Regions from separate parts of the Photorhabdus antumapuensis genome, predicted to be linked through region 2. Evidence: predicted binding sites of a transcription regulator. Region 2 holds the regulator's gene; the other holds the start of a gene.
What was found. Region 2 encodes sigma-54, which starts transcription at its own class of promoters, with help from an activator protein. Its sites were predicted from a motif close to GTTGGCACANNTTTCGCTNT; they were not measured.

Region 1: a site for sigma-54 is predicted at 2,879-2,898, ahead of glnK (P-II family nitrogen regulator). Genes of this name have one in related genera too.

Annotation. Positions count from the first base shown of each region.
Region 1 is NZ_JAHZMK010000012.1:121,105-126,540, reverse strand. It holds gene KZ793_RS04065 (SmdA family multidrug ABC transporter permease/ATP-binding protein) at 1-983, shown strand, start outside; gene KZ793_RS04060 (SmdB family multidrug efflux ABC transporter permease/ATP-binding protein) at 976-2,760, shown strand; gene glnK (P-II family nitrogen regulator) at 2,940-3,278, shown strand; gene amtB (ammonium transporter AmtB) at 3,301-4,584, shown strand; gene tesB (acyl-CoA thioesterase II) at 4,661-5,436, opposite strand, start outside.
Region 2 is NZ_JAHZMK010000027.1:134,935-140,370, reverse strand. It holds gene lptA (lipopolysaccharide ABC transporter substrate-binding protein LptA) at 1-289, shown strand, start outside; gene lptB (LPS export ABC transporter ATP-binding protein) at 296-1,021, shown strand; gene rpoN (RNA polymerase factor sigma-54) at 1,049-2,488, shown strand; gene hpf (ribosome hibernation promoting factor) at 2,512-2,799, shown strand; gene ptsN (PTS IIA-like nitrogen regulatory protein PtsN) at 2,923-3,390, shown strand; gene rapZ (RNase adapter RapZ) at 3,465-4,316, shown strand; gene npr (PTS phosphocarrier protein NPr) at 4,316-4,588, shown strand; gene rnk (nucleoside diphosphate kinase regulator) at 4,777-5,187, shown strand; gene pmbA (metalloprotease PmbA) at 5,242-5,436, opposite strand, start outside.

The DNA of each region.
Region 1 (5,436 bases), on a different contig from region 2:
GTAGTTGGATGGTGTTGAATGGTGTTTTAACACTTGGTGAGCTCACTAGTTTTGTGATGTACCTTGGCTTGATGATTTGGCCAATGTTGGCGCTGGCATGGATGTTTAATATCGTTGAACGGGGAAGTGCCGCTTATAGTCGTATCCGTAGCTTGTTGCAGGAGCCTCCAGTCATTAAGGACGGTATTGACCATTTATTGCCTGAGCGCGGTATTCTGGATGTGAATATCAAAGTGTTTAACTATCCGCAAAGTAACAAAATTGTTCTCAGTCAAATTAATTTCCAGTTATTACCTGGACAGTTATTAGGGATCTGTGGTCCAACAGGTTCAGGTAAGAGCACACTACTTGCGCTGATACAGAGACAGTTTGATGTGACTGGTGGAGAAATTTTTTTCCAGTCGCTCAAAATTGCGGATATCAGGTTAGATGAATGGCGAGCACGATTTGCTGTTGTCAATCAAATTCCCTTTTTATTTTCAGATACCGTTGCCAGGAATATCGCTTTGGGGCGTCCTGATGCAACACAGGAACAGATTGAAGAAGTTGCCTGCCTTGCCAATGTCCATGAAGATATTCTTCGTTTGCCTGATGGGTATCAGACAGAAGTAGGCGAGCGTGGGGTAATGCTTTCTGGTGGGCAGAAGCAGCGTATTTCCATTGCAAGAGCATTACTTTTAGATGCCGAGATTCTGATTCTGGATGACGCTTTATCTGCGGTTGATGGGCAAACCGAATACAATATCCTACAAAACCTCAGTCAGTGGAGGCAACAACGGACGGTTATTATTAGTGCCCACCGCCTGTCTGCATTAACTGATGCGGATAATATCCTAGTGATGCAGCAAGGTTCTATTATACATCAGGGACGGCATCCGCAGCTGGCAGAGCAGCCGGGATGGTATCGTGATATGTATTATTATCAGCAACTTGAAGCAGAATTGGATGACGAGGAAACAGCAGAAGGAGATAAAGATGACTAAAGTTCGTCAATTGTGGCCGTCTCTGAAGCGTCTGCTGGTTTATGGAAAAAATTATCGTAAGCCGTTGGGGTTGGCTGTACTCATGTTATGGGGGGCTGCAATTGCGGAAGTCAGTGGTCCGGTTCTCGTTAGCTACTTTATCGATAATATGGTTGCAACGGGTAATATGCCTACTAGAGTGGTTATCGGGCTAGCTATAACCTTTATTGTTCTGCAACTGATTACGGCTGCGTTACACTATTTTCAGGCTTTATTGTTCAATCAAGTGTCAGTCGATGTGGTTCAGCAGCTTCGTACTGATGTGATGAATGCAGCATTGCGCCAGCCTCTGAGTGCTTTTGATAATCAACCGGTAGGGCAGTTGATTTCCCGTGTAACGAATGATACCGAAGTCATTAAAGATCTTTATGTTAATGTAGTTCCTGCGGTATTTCGCAGCATGGCATTGATTGGTGCGATGCTGATTGCCATGTTTATGTTGGAATGGCGCATGGCATTGATTGCAATTCTTATTTTTCCTGTCGTATTGATTGTTATGGCAATATATCAGCATTTTAGTACACCAATTGTCCGCCGGGTACGTAGTTATTTGGCTAATATTAATGATGAGTTTAACGAAGTCATTAATGGAATGAGTGTTGTTCAGCAGTTCCGGCAGCAGGCGCGTTTTGGTGAACGTATGTTGTTAACCAATCGGGCTCATTATCAGGCGAGAATGCAAGCGTTGAGATTAGATGGGCTTTTGTTACGCCCATTACTGAGTTTTCTATCTGCTATGGCATTGTGCGGTCTTATCGTGTTGTTTGGAATTAGTGGGCCAGGGGCGATTGGTATCGGGGTATTGTATGCTTTTATTAATTATTTGGGGCGGTTGAATGAACCTCTTATTGAGCTGACATCTCAGCAATCGATTTTGCAACAAGCTGTCGTTTCTGGCGAGAGAATATTTGAATTAATGGATAGCCCTCAACAAGGTTATGGCATGGATAGTCAGCCACTGTCTAGTGGTCGAATTGATATAGAAAATGTCAGTTTTTCCTACCGACATGGAAAAATAGTTTTGCAAGATATTAATTTACAGGTTCCGGCTCATGGTTTTGTTGCTTTGGTTGGTCATACCGGCAGTGGTAAAAGTACGCTGGCAAATTTGCTGATGGGGTATTACCCGTGGCAGAAAGGGGAAATTTATCTTGATGGCCGGCCTGTATCATCCCTGTCTCATTCGGTATTACGCAATGGTGTGGCAATAGTTCAGCAGGACCCAGTTGTTCTTGCGGACTCTTTCTTTGACAATATTACGCTTGGTCGGAATATTTCAGAAGAGAAGGTTTGGCAAGTACTGGAAACTGTTCAATTGGCTGAGTTAGTACGTACATTGCCTGATGGACTTCATACTATCTTGGGAGAGCAGGGTAATACGTTGTCAGCCGGTCAAAAACAATTGCTTGCTATGGCGAGAGTGTTAGTGCAAACGCCACAAATTTTGATCCTTGATGAAGCGACTGCAAATATTGATTCTGGTACGGAACAGGCGGTACAACAGGCTTTGAGATTGATTCGTCAACAAACAACATTGATCGTGATTGCTCATCGTCTGTCTACCATTGTAGAGGCTGATACTATTCTGGTGCTGCATCGTGGTGCAGTAGTTGAACAGGGATGTCATCAACAATTATTTGCGAGTCGTGGACGTTACTATCAGATGTATCAGTTACAACAAGTCGGTGAGACATTAAATGAATGTGGCACAATCTCTGAGAAAGAGGTGCTAATTTAGTTAAGTTTGCACTGATTCGGTGCACTCACGGGAGAGTATATTCGCTGCTCTCCTCCCTTCTTATTCTCCATAATTTTTACTCTCTTTATTATTATTTGATTTTTATATGTTTTTAGTTTCTGGCACACCCCTTGCTATTTCCTTATTGAAAACATAATAGCCGGATGGAAGGGGGATATATGAAGCTCATTACGACAATTATAAAGCCATTCAAATTGGAGGATATTCGGGAAGTTCTCTCTGGTCTTGGTGTTCAGGGGTTGACCATAACAGAGGTAAAAGGATTTGGGCGTCAGAAAGGACATGCGGAGCTTTATCGTGGAGCTGAATATAGTGTCAATTTTTTACCTAAAATAAAGATAGAGATTGCTGTAGCAGATGAATTGGTTGAGGAGGTAATTCATGCTATTCAGCAATCAGCTTTCACTGGAAAAGTTGGCGATGGTAAAATCTTTGTCATCGAATTACAACAGGCTATTCGTATTAGAACAGGAGAAAATAACGATGCGGCACTGTAACTCACTGATAGAGAAGATAGATATGAAAAGGCAATTCTCAGTGGCTGCCGGTGTTGTGGCCGGTTGTGTACCATCATTATCTCAGGCAGCGGAAGGCGCGGCTGATAAAGCTGATAATGCTTTTATGATGATTTGTACAGTCCTTGTTCTATTTATGACCATTCCGGGAATTGCTCTGTTTTATGGTGGATTGCTACGGAGTAAAAACGTTTTATCGTTAATGGCTCAGGTCATGGTGAGCTTTGCTTTAGTCTGTGTATTGTGGGTGATTTACGGTTACAGCTTGGCTTTTGAACCAGGGAATGGTTTTTTCGGTGGTTTTAGTCAAATGATGCTAAAGAATTTGGCATTCACTGATTTAAGTGGCAATTTTTATCAGCTAATTCATGTGGCATTTCAGGGCTCTTTCGCTTGTATCACAGTTGCTTTGATTATTGGTGCGTTAGGAGAGCGTATTCGTTTTCCGGCTTTGTTAATTTTTAGTGTGCTGTGGTTGACATTTTCTTACCTGCCTATGGCGCACATGGTTTGGGGTGGTGGTGTGCTTTCACAGGATGGAGCATTGGATTTTGCTGGTGGTACGGTTGTCCATATTAATGCTGCTGTAGCTGGATTGGTTGGTGCTTACTTACTGGGAAAACGTACTGGTTTTGGGAAAGAAGCATTTAAACCACATAATTTGCCGATGGTCTTCACTGGTACTGCTGTGCTCTATATTGGTTGGTTTGGTTTTAATGCTGGCTCTGCTAGTGCTGCTAATGAGATAGCCGCTCTGGCATTTTTAAATACCATTGTGGCGACTGCTGCCGCTATCCTGTCATGGGTTTTTGCAGAATGGCTTTTCCGTAATAAACCGTCTCTTTTAGGGGCATGTTCAGGCTGTATTGCTGGGCTGGTTGGTATTACACCTGCGGCGGGAATGGTTGGTATTGGTGGTGCATTAATCATTGGTCTGATCGCGGGTTTTACCGGACTTTGGGGGGTGGTGGCCTTAAAACGGTGGTTACGTGTTGACGATGTGTGTGATGTATTCGGTATACACGGCGTATGTGGGATCGTGGGCTGCCTCCTAACAGGGGTTTTTACGGCTAAATCTTTGGGAGGGACCGGCCATGCAGAGGGTATAACCATGTTGGAACAAGTTGGTATTCAGGCTTTTAGTATACTGGTTTGTGTGATTTGGTCAGTCGTTGTTGCCTTTATTGCTTTTAAAATAGCAGATCTGTTGGTAGGGCTGCGAGTTACGGTTGAAATTGAAAGGGAAGGGTTGGATATTAATTCTCACGGAGAGAGTGCTTATAATTAAGTTGTTATATAAAATGGCAGCAATAAGACCATAAAGTGTGATGTTGGTTTCTTAGTTTGCTGCCTTATTCATTTATCTATCTATTGCGTTTCCTAATCAGACCTTCCTGTACAGTGGAAGCAACAAGTATCCCTTCACGATTATAAATCTGTCCCCGAACAAAACCACGGGCACCGGAAGCTGACGGACTATCTACAGCATATAGCAGCCAGTCGTCTAGTCTAAACGGGCGGTGGAACCACATAGAATGGTCAATTGTTGCTATCTGAATATTTTTCTCAAGGAACCCGACACCATGTGGCTGTAATGCTGTTGGCAGAAAGTTAAAATCGGAGGCATAGCCAAGTAGATATTGATGAATAAAAGGGTCATCAGGTATATCTCCGTTACTGCGGAACCAAACATAGCGTACAGGTTCTTCTGGTGAGCAATTGAATGGACTGTGATATTTTACGGGCCTCATTTCTAGCGGGCAGGGGAAGAGAAGAATATTCTGCATTTTCTGTGGCAGTAGATGAGACATTTTTTTTACGATTTCGTTTTGAGGGATAAGTTCTTCTGGATAGGGTACATCCGGCATTATATTTTGGTGTTCAAAACTTTCTTCGTGACTTTGAAATGAGGCAGTCATATAAAAGATAGGCTTACCATTCTGAATCGCACTAACTCGCCGGGCACTAAAACTTCCTCCATCACGCAAAATCTCAACATCATAGACGATAGGTTTGTGACTGTCACCGGGACGTAAGAAATAGCTATGGAAAGAGTTGCCCATTCGGTCATCGACAACGGTTTGTTTGGCAGCATACAGTGCCTGACCAATCACTTGTCCTCCGAAAACCTGAGGAAAAC
Region 2 (5,436 bases):
TGAAGCATTTGGTAATCCGGTAACCTTCTATCAACTACAGGACAATGGCAAACCAATCAAGGGCCGCGGTTCCAAAATGCGTTACGAAATGGATAAAGAGCTGGTTACACTCACTGGCAATGCCTATTTGGAACAGTTAGACAGCAATATAAAAGGTGATCGTATCACCTATCTAGTCCCAACTCAGCAGATGGAAGCGTTTAGTGACAAAGGTAAACGAGTGACAACCGTCCTACTCCCTTCTCAATTACAAGAAGAAAGCCCTGGGGCTAACAACAAGAGTAAATAACGATATATGGCAATACTAAACGCAGAAAATCTGGCAAAAGCTTACAAAGGCCGTAAGGTCGTTGAAAATGTCAGCCTAAACGTGAACTCCGGCGAAATTGTCGGCCTGCTTGGTCCGAACGGTGCAGGGAAAACGACGACTTTCTATATGGTCGTCGGTATCGTTTCACGGGATACCGGGACAATTACCATTGATAATGAAGATATCAGCCTACTGCCACTTCATGAACGGGCACGCCGTGGTATCGGTTATTTGCCTCAGGAAGCGTCTATTTTCCGCCGTCTAAGCGTCTTCGACAACCTGATGGCGGTATTGGAAATCCGCCAGGATCTGACTCAAGAACAACGAAAAGAGCGTGCCGAAGAGCTGATGGAAGAGTTCCATATCAGCCACCTACGTGACAATCTTGGTCAATCACTTTCCGGGGGTGAACGTCGCCGCGTAGAAATTGCCAGAGCACTGGCAGCTAATCCGAAATTTATTTTGCTGGATGAGCCCTTCGCCGGCGTAGATCCGATCTCAGTCATCGATATCAAAAAAATCATTCAGCATTTGAGAGATTATGGGCTCGGGGTCCTTATCACAGACCACAATGTCCGTGAAACATTGGATGTATGCGAACGTGCTTATATTGTCAGCCAAGGGCATCTGATTGCTCACGGCACACCTAATGATATTCTTAATAATGAACAGGTGAAGCGCGTTTATTTAGGCGAAGGTTTCCGGCTCTAATTTGGCCAGGAGAATTGATTTAACGCTATGAAGCAAAGTTTGCAACTCAGGCTTAGTCAGCAACTGGCTATGACACCACAGCTCCAACAAGCTATTCGTTTGTTGCAACTTTCTACGCTTGAACTTCAACAGGAGATACAGCAAGCGTTAGAAGCGAACCCTTTGCTTGAACAGGATGAAGATCATCAAGAAATCAGCAATCAGGAACTTCCCGATAACGAAACGGAAGCTATGGATACGCTTGATGCCTTGCAACAAAAGGATATGCCAGATGAGTTACCCCTGGATGCCAGTTGGGATGAAATTTACACCGCTGGCACACCTTCCGGGACACGCAACGACTATAACGACGACGAACTGCCACTTTACCAAGGTGAAACCGTTCAAACCCTGCAAGACTATTTGATGTGGCAGGCAGAACTCACTCCTTTCACGGAAACAGATGCAGCAATTGCAACATCAATCATTGATGCCGTAGATGACACTGGCTATCTCACTGTACCATTAGAAGATATCCTTGCCAGCATTGGAGACGATCAACTCACTCTGGAAGAAGTGGAAGCCGTGCTAAAACAGGTACAACATTTCGATCCTATCGGTGTCGCCGCTCGTGATCTAAAAGATTGTCTACTAGTCCAGCTATCCATGTTTCCGCCAGAAACACCTTATCTGGAAGAGGCAAAACTGATCGCTTGCGAATATCTGGAGCTATTAGGTCATCGGGATTTCCGCAATTTAATCCGCCTGAGTCGCTTGAAAGAAGATACACTGAAAGAGGCCATAAATTTAATCCAGTCACTTGAACCGAAGCCTGGCCTGGCAATAAACACCGGCGAATCAGAATATGTCATCCCCGATGTACTGGTTCGAAAAGAGAGTGAACACTGGCAAGTAGAATTGAATACAGATAGTATCCCCCGTTTACACATTAATCAGCATTATGCAGAGCTTGGGCAACATACGCGCAATGAAAGTGACAGTCAGTTTATCCGCAATAATCTACAAGAGGCCAAGTGGCTTATCAAAAGCCTGGAAAGCCGAAATGATACTCTGCTGAAAGTTACGCGCTGCATTGTAGAGCAGCAACAGGAATTTTTTGAACATGGTGAAGAATATATGAAACCTATGGTTTTGGCAGACATTGCTTTCCAAGTTGATATGCATGAATCCACCATTTCCAGGGTGACTACCCAGAAATTCCTGCACAGCCCACGTGGTATTTTTGAATTGAAGTATTTTTTCTCCAGTCATGTCAATACAGAAAGTGGAGGCGAAGCCTCTTCAACTGCAATACGGGCTTTGGTGAAAAAACTGGTAGCAGCGGAAAACCCCGCCAAACCATTAAGTGACAGCAAACTGACGAGCATACTAGCCGATCAAGGCATCATGGTTGCCCGACGGACTGTCGCAAAATATCGAGAGTCGTTATCCATTCCGCCATCAAGCCAACGTAAGCGTCTGGTTTGAAATGAACAGAGAAGGAAGACAATATGCAACTCAAAATAACCGGCCACAATATTGAAATTACTGATGCATTACGCGAGATTATCACTGCAAAATGCAGCAAACTGGATCAATATTTCGATAGGATCAACCTGACTCAGGTAATCCTCCGAGTGGAAAAGGTACAACAAATCGCCGAAGCTACTGTACACATTAACGGAGGTGAGTTGCACGCATCATCAGAACATGAAGATATGTATGCAGCAATTGATGGACTGGTCGATAAACTAGCGCGTCAATTAACCAAACATAAAGACAAACTGAGACATCATTGACAGTTATTTAACAAAGAATGTAGTAACAACAGCGGAGTTTTGCTGTAAAACAGTGTGCAAATACAGGGTGCCACAGATAACCTACGGCATCCTGTATCAATAAGCACCTAAGTGAATAGGAAAATGAATAATCAAGCAGATTTACTACTAAGCTCTGTGCTTTCCCTCGCATGTACGCGTAATAATGTACATTGTTCGAGCAAAAAACGGGCTTTAGAGATTATCAGTGAGCTAGCATCTAAGCAGCTTAAGTTACCAGAAAATGTCGTATTCGAAGCAATATTAACCCGAGAAAAAGTAGGTACTACCGGAATTGGCAGTGGTATTGCTATCCCTCACGGTAAGCTGGATGAAGAAAGCTCAAATCAAGCGGTTGGCGTTTTCCTAAATCTGAAACAACCTATTGCTTTCGATGCCATTGATAATCAACCAGTCGATTTGCTGTTTGCTTTACTGGTTCCAAACGATCAATGCCAAACACACCTACACACATTGTCATTGATTGCCAAACGTCTTGCAGATAAAAATCTCTGCCGTCGTTTAAGATCGGCACAAAGTGATGAAGAACTATACGCAATTATCACTGAATAACTGTTGCAATGCATGGATAGCAATAGATAAGAGTGGCTCATAATAACCACTAAGAAATTAAGGGGAGTCGCCTCATGGTGCTGATGATAGTCAGTGGCCGTTCCGGTTCAGGTAAATCCGTTGCCTTACGCGCACTGGAAGATATGGGTTTTTATTGTGTAGACAACTTGCCGGTAGTATTACTACCGGAATTAGCAAATACGCTAGCTGACCGCGATATTTCTGCTGCGGTTAGTATTGATGTAAGAAACATGCCGGAATCACCTGAGATTTTCGAAGAAGCCCTGACTAAACTACCAGCGAGTTTCTCACCGCAATTACTATTCCTTGATGCTGAACGTAATACGTTGATCCGCCGTTATAGCGACACCCGCCGTCTGCATCCGCTATCAAGCAAAAATCTTTCTCTGGAAAGCGCGATTGATCAAGAAAGTGATCTGCTGGAGCCCCTTCGTTCAAGAGCTGACCTGATTATCGACACCTCCGAAATGTCAGTCCATGAATTGGCTGAGATGCTAAGAACGCGTCTGCTAGGCAAACGGGAACGTGAGTTGACAATGGTCTTTGAATCTTTCGGCTTCAAACATGGCATTCCAATTGATGCCGACTATGTTTTTGACGTACGTTTCCTGCCAAACCCACACTGGGACCCCAAATTACGGCCAATGACCGGTCTTGATCGCCCCGTAGCCGCTTTCCTCGACCGTCATACGGAAGTGCATAACTTCATCTATCAAACCCGCAGTTATCTTGAACTCTGGCTACCTATGCTTGAAACCAATAACCGCAGCTATCTGACCGTGGCTATTGGCTGTACCGGCGGTAAACACCGTTCTGTTTATGTGGCAGAACAGTTGGCCGATTATTTTCGCTCCAGAGGAAAAAACGTACAGTCGCGCCACCGTACTCTCGAAAAGCGAAAATAATGACTGTCAAGCAAAGACTTGAAATCAAAAATCGGCTGGGAATGCACGCCCGGCCAGCAATGAAACTGTATGATCTAGTACAGCTCTTTGAATCTCATGTTATTTTACGCAATGATAGCCATGTTGAAGCCGAGGCCAGCAGTGTAATTGCTATGCTGATGCTGGATTCAGAAAAAGGCAGCTATATTGAAGTTGAAGCCAGTGGCCCAGATGAAGAACAGGCTCTTGCAGCTATTATTGATCTATTTAATTCGGGATTTGACGAAGAATAACGTCGCTCACTCACCTGTGGATTATCATATCCTTCACTGTTTTCATTAGCAGCACAAAACAGTTCGTGATCATGATCTCTTTATTTTCCAGTAAGAACAGCCTACTATCAGGTTAATCATTTTAAATAACACCCCCCTCCTCATGGTGCGGGGTGTTATTTTGTATTGGAATCCATTTGGAGTGTGGTATGACTAAACCAGCAATTATCATCAACGAATTAGACGCAGAACGTTTAGATTCCCTGTTGGAACAGCCAGCGTTTGCAGATACTAGTATCGCTGACGCTTTGAATGAGGAGCTGGATCGTGCAGAGATTGTACCGCCAGCAGAAATTCCATCAGATGTTGTGACGATGAACAGCCGGGTTCGTTTTATTGACCTGACAAGCAATGAAGAGCGGGTACGTACTTTAGTTTATCCAGCGTCACTGCAAGACAGTTCAGACCAGCTTTCTGTTATGGCTCCTCTGGGAGCTGCATTATTGGGCCTTCGTATCGGTGACGAAATCAGTTGGGAATTGCCAAACGGCGAAGAAACCCGAGTCAAAGTATTAGAATTGCTTTACCAACCAGAAGCTGCCGGTGAGCTCCACCGTTAATTCAGCCAGCCCATTTGATCCGGGCTGACTAAAGTAATCGGAAACGAGTATCTCTTATTGACCAGCGATACTCATTTCCGGCAGTAAGACTGAACCACACTGGATATTACTACGCGTTTCAATATCATTCCCAATAGTGACCATATTGGCCCACATATCCTTTAGATTGCCTGCAATAGTAATCTCGCTGACAGGATACTGAATCTCACCATTTTCTACCCAGAAACCGGCTGCACCACGGGAATAGTC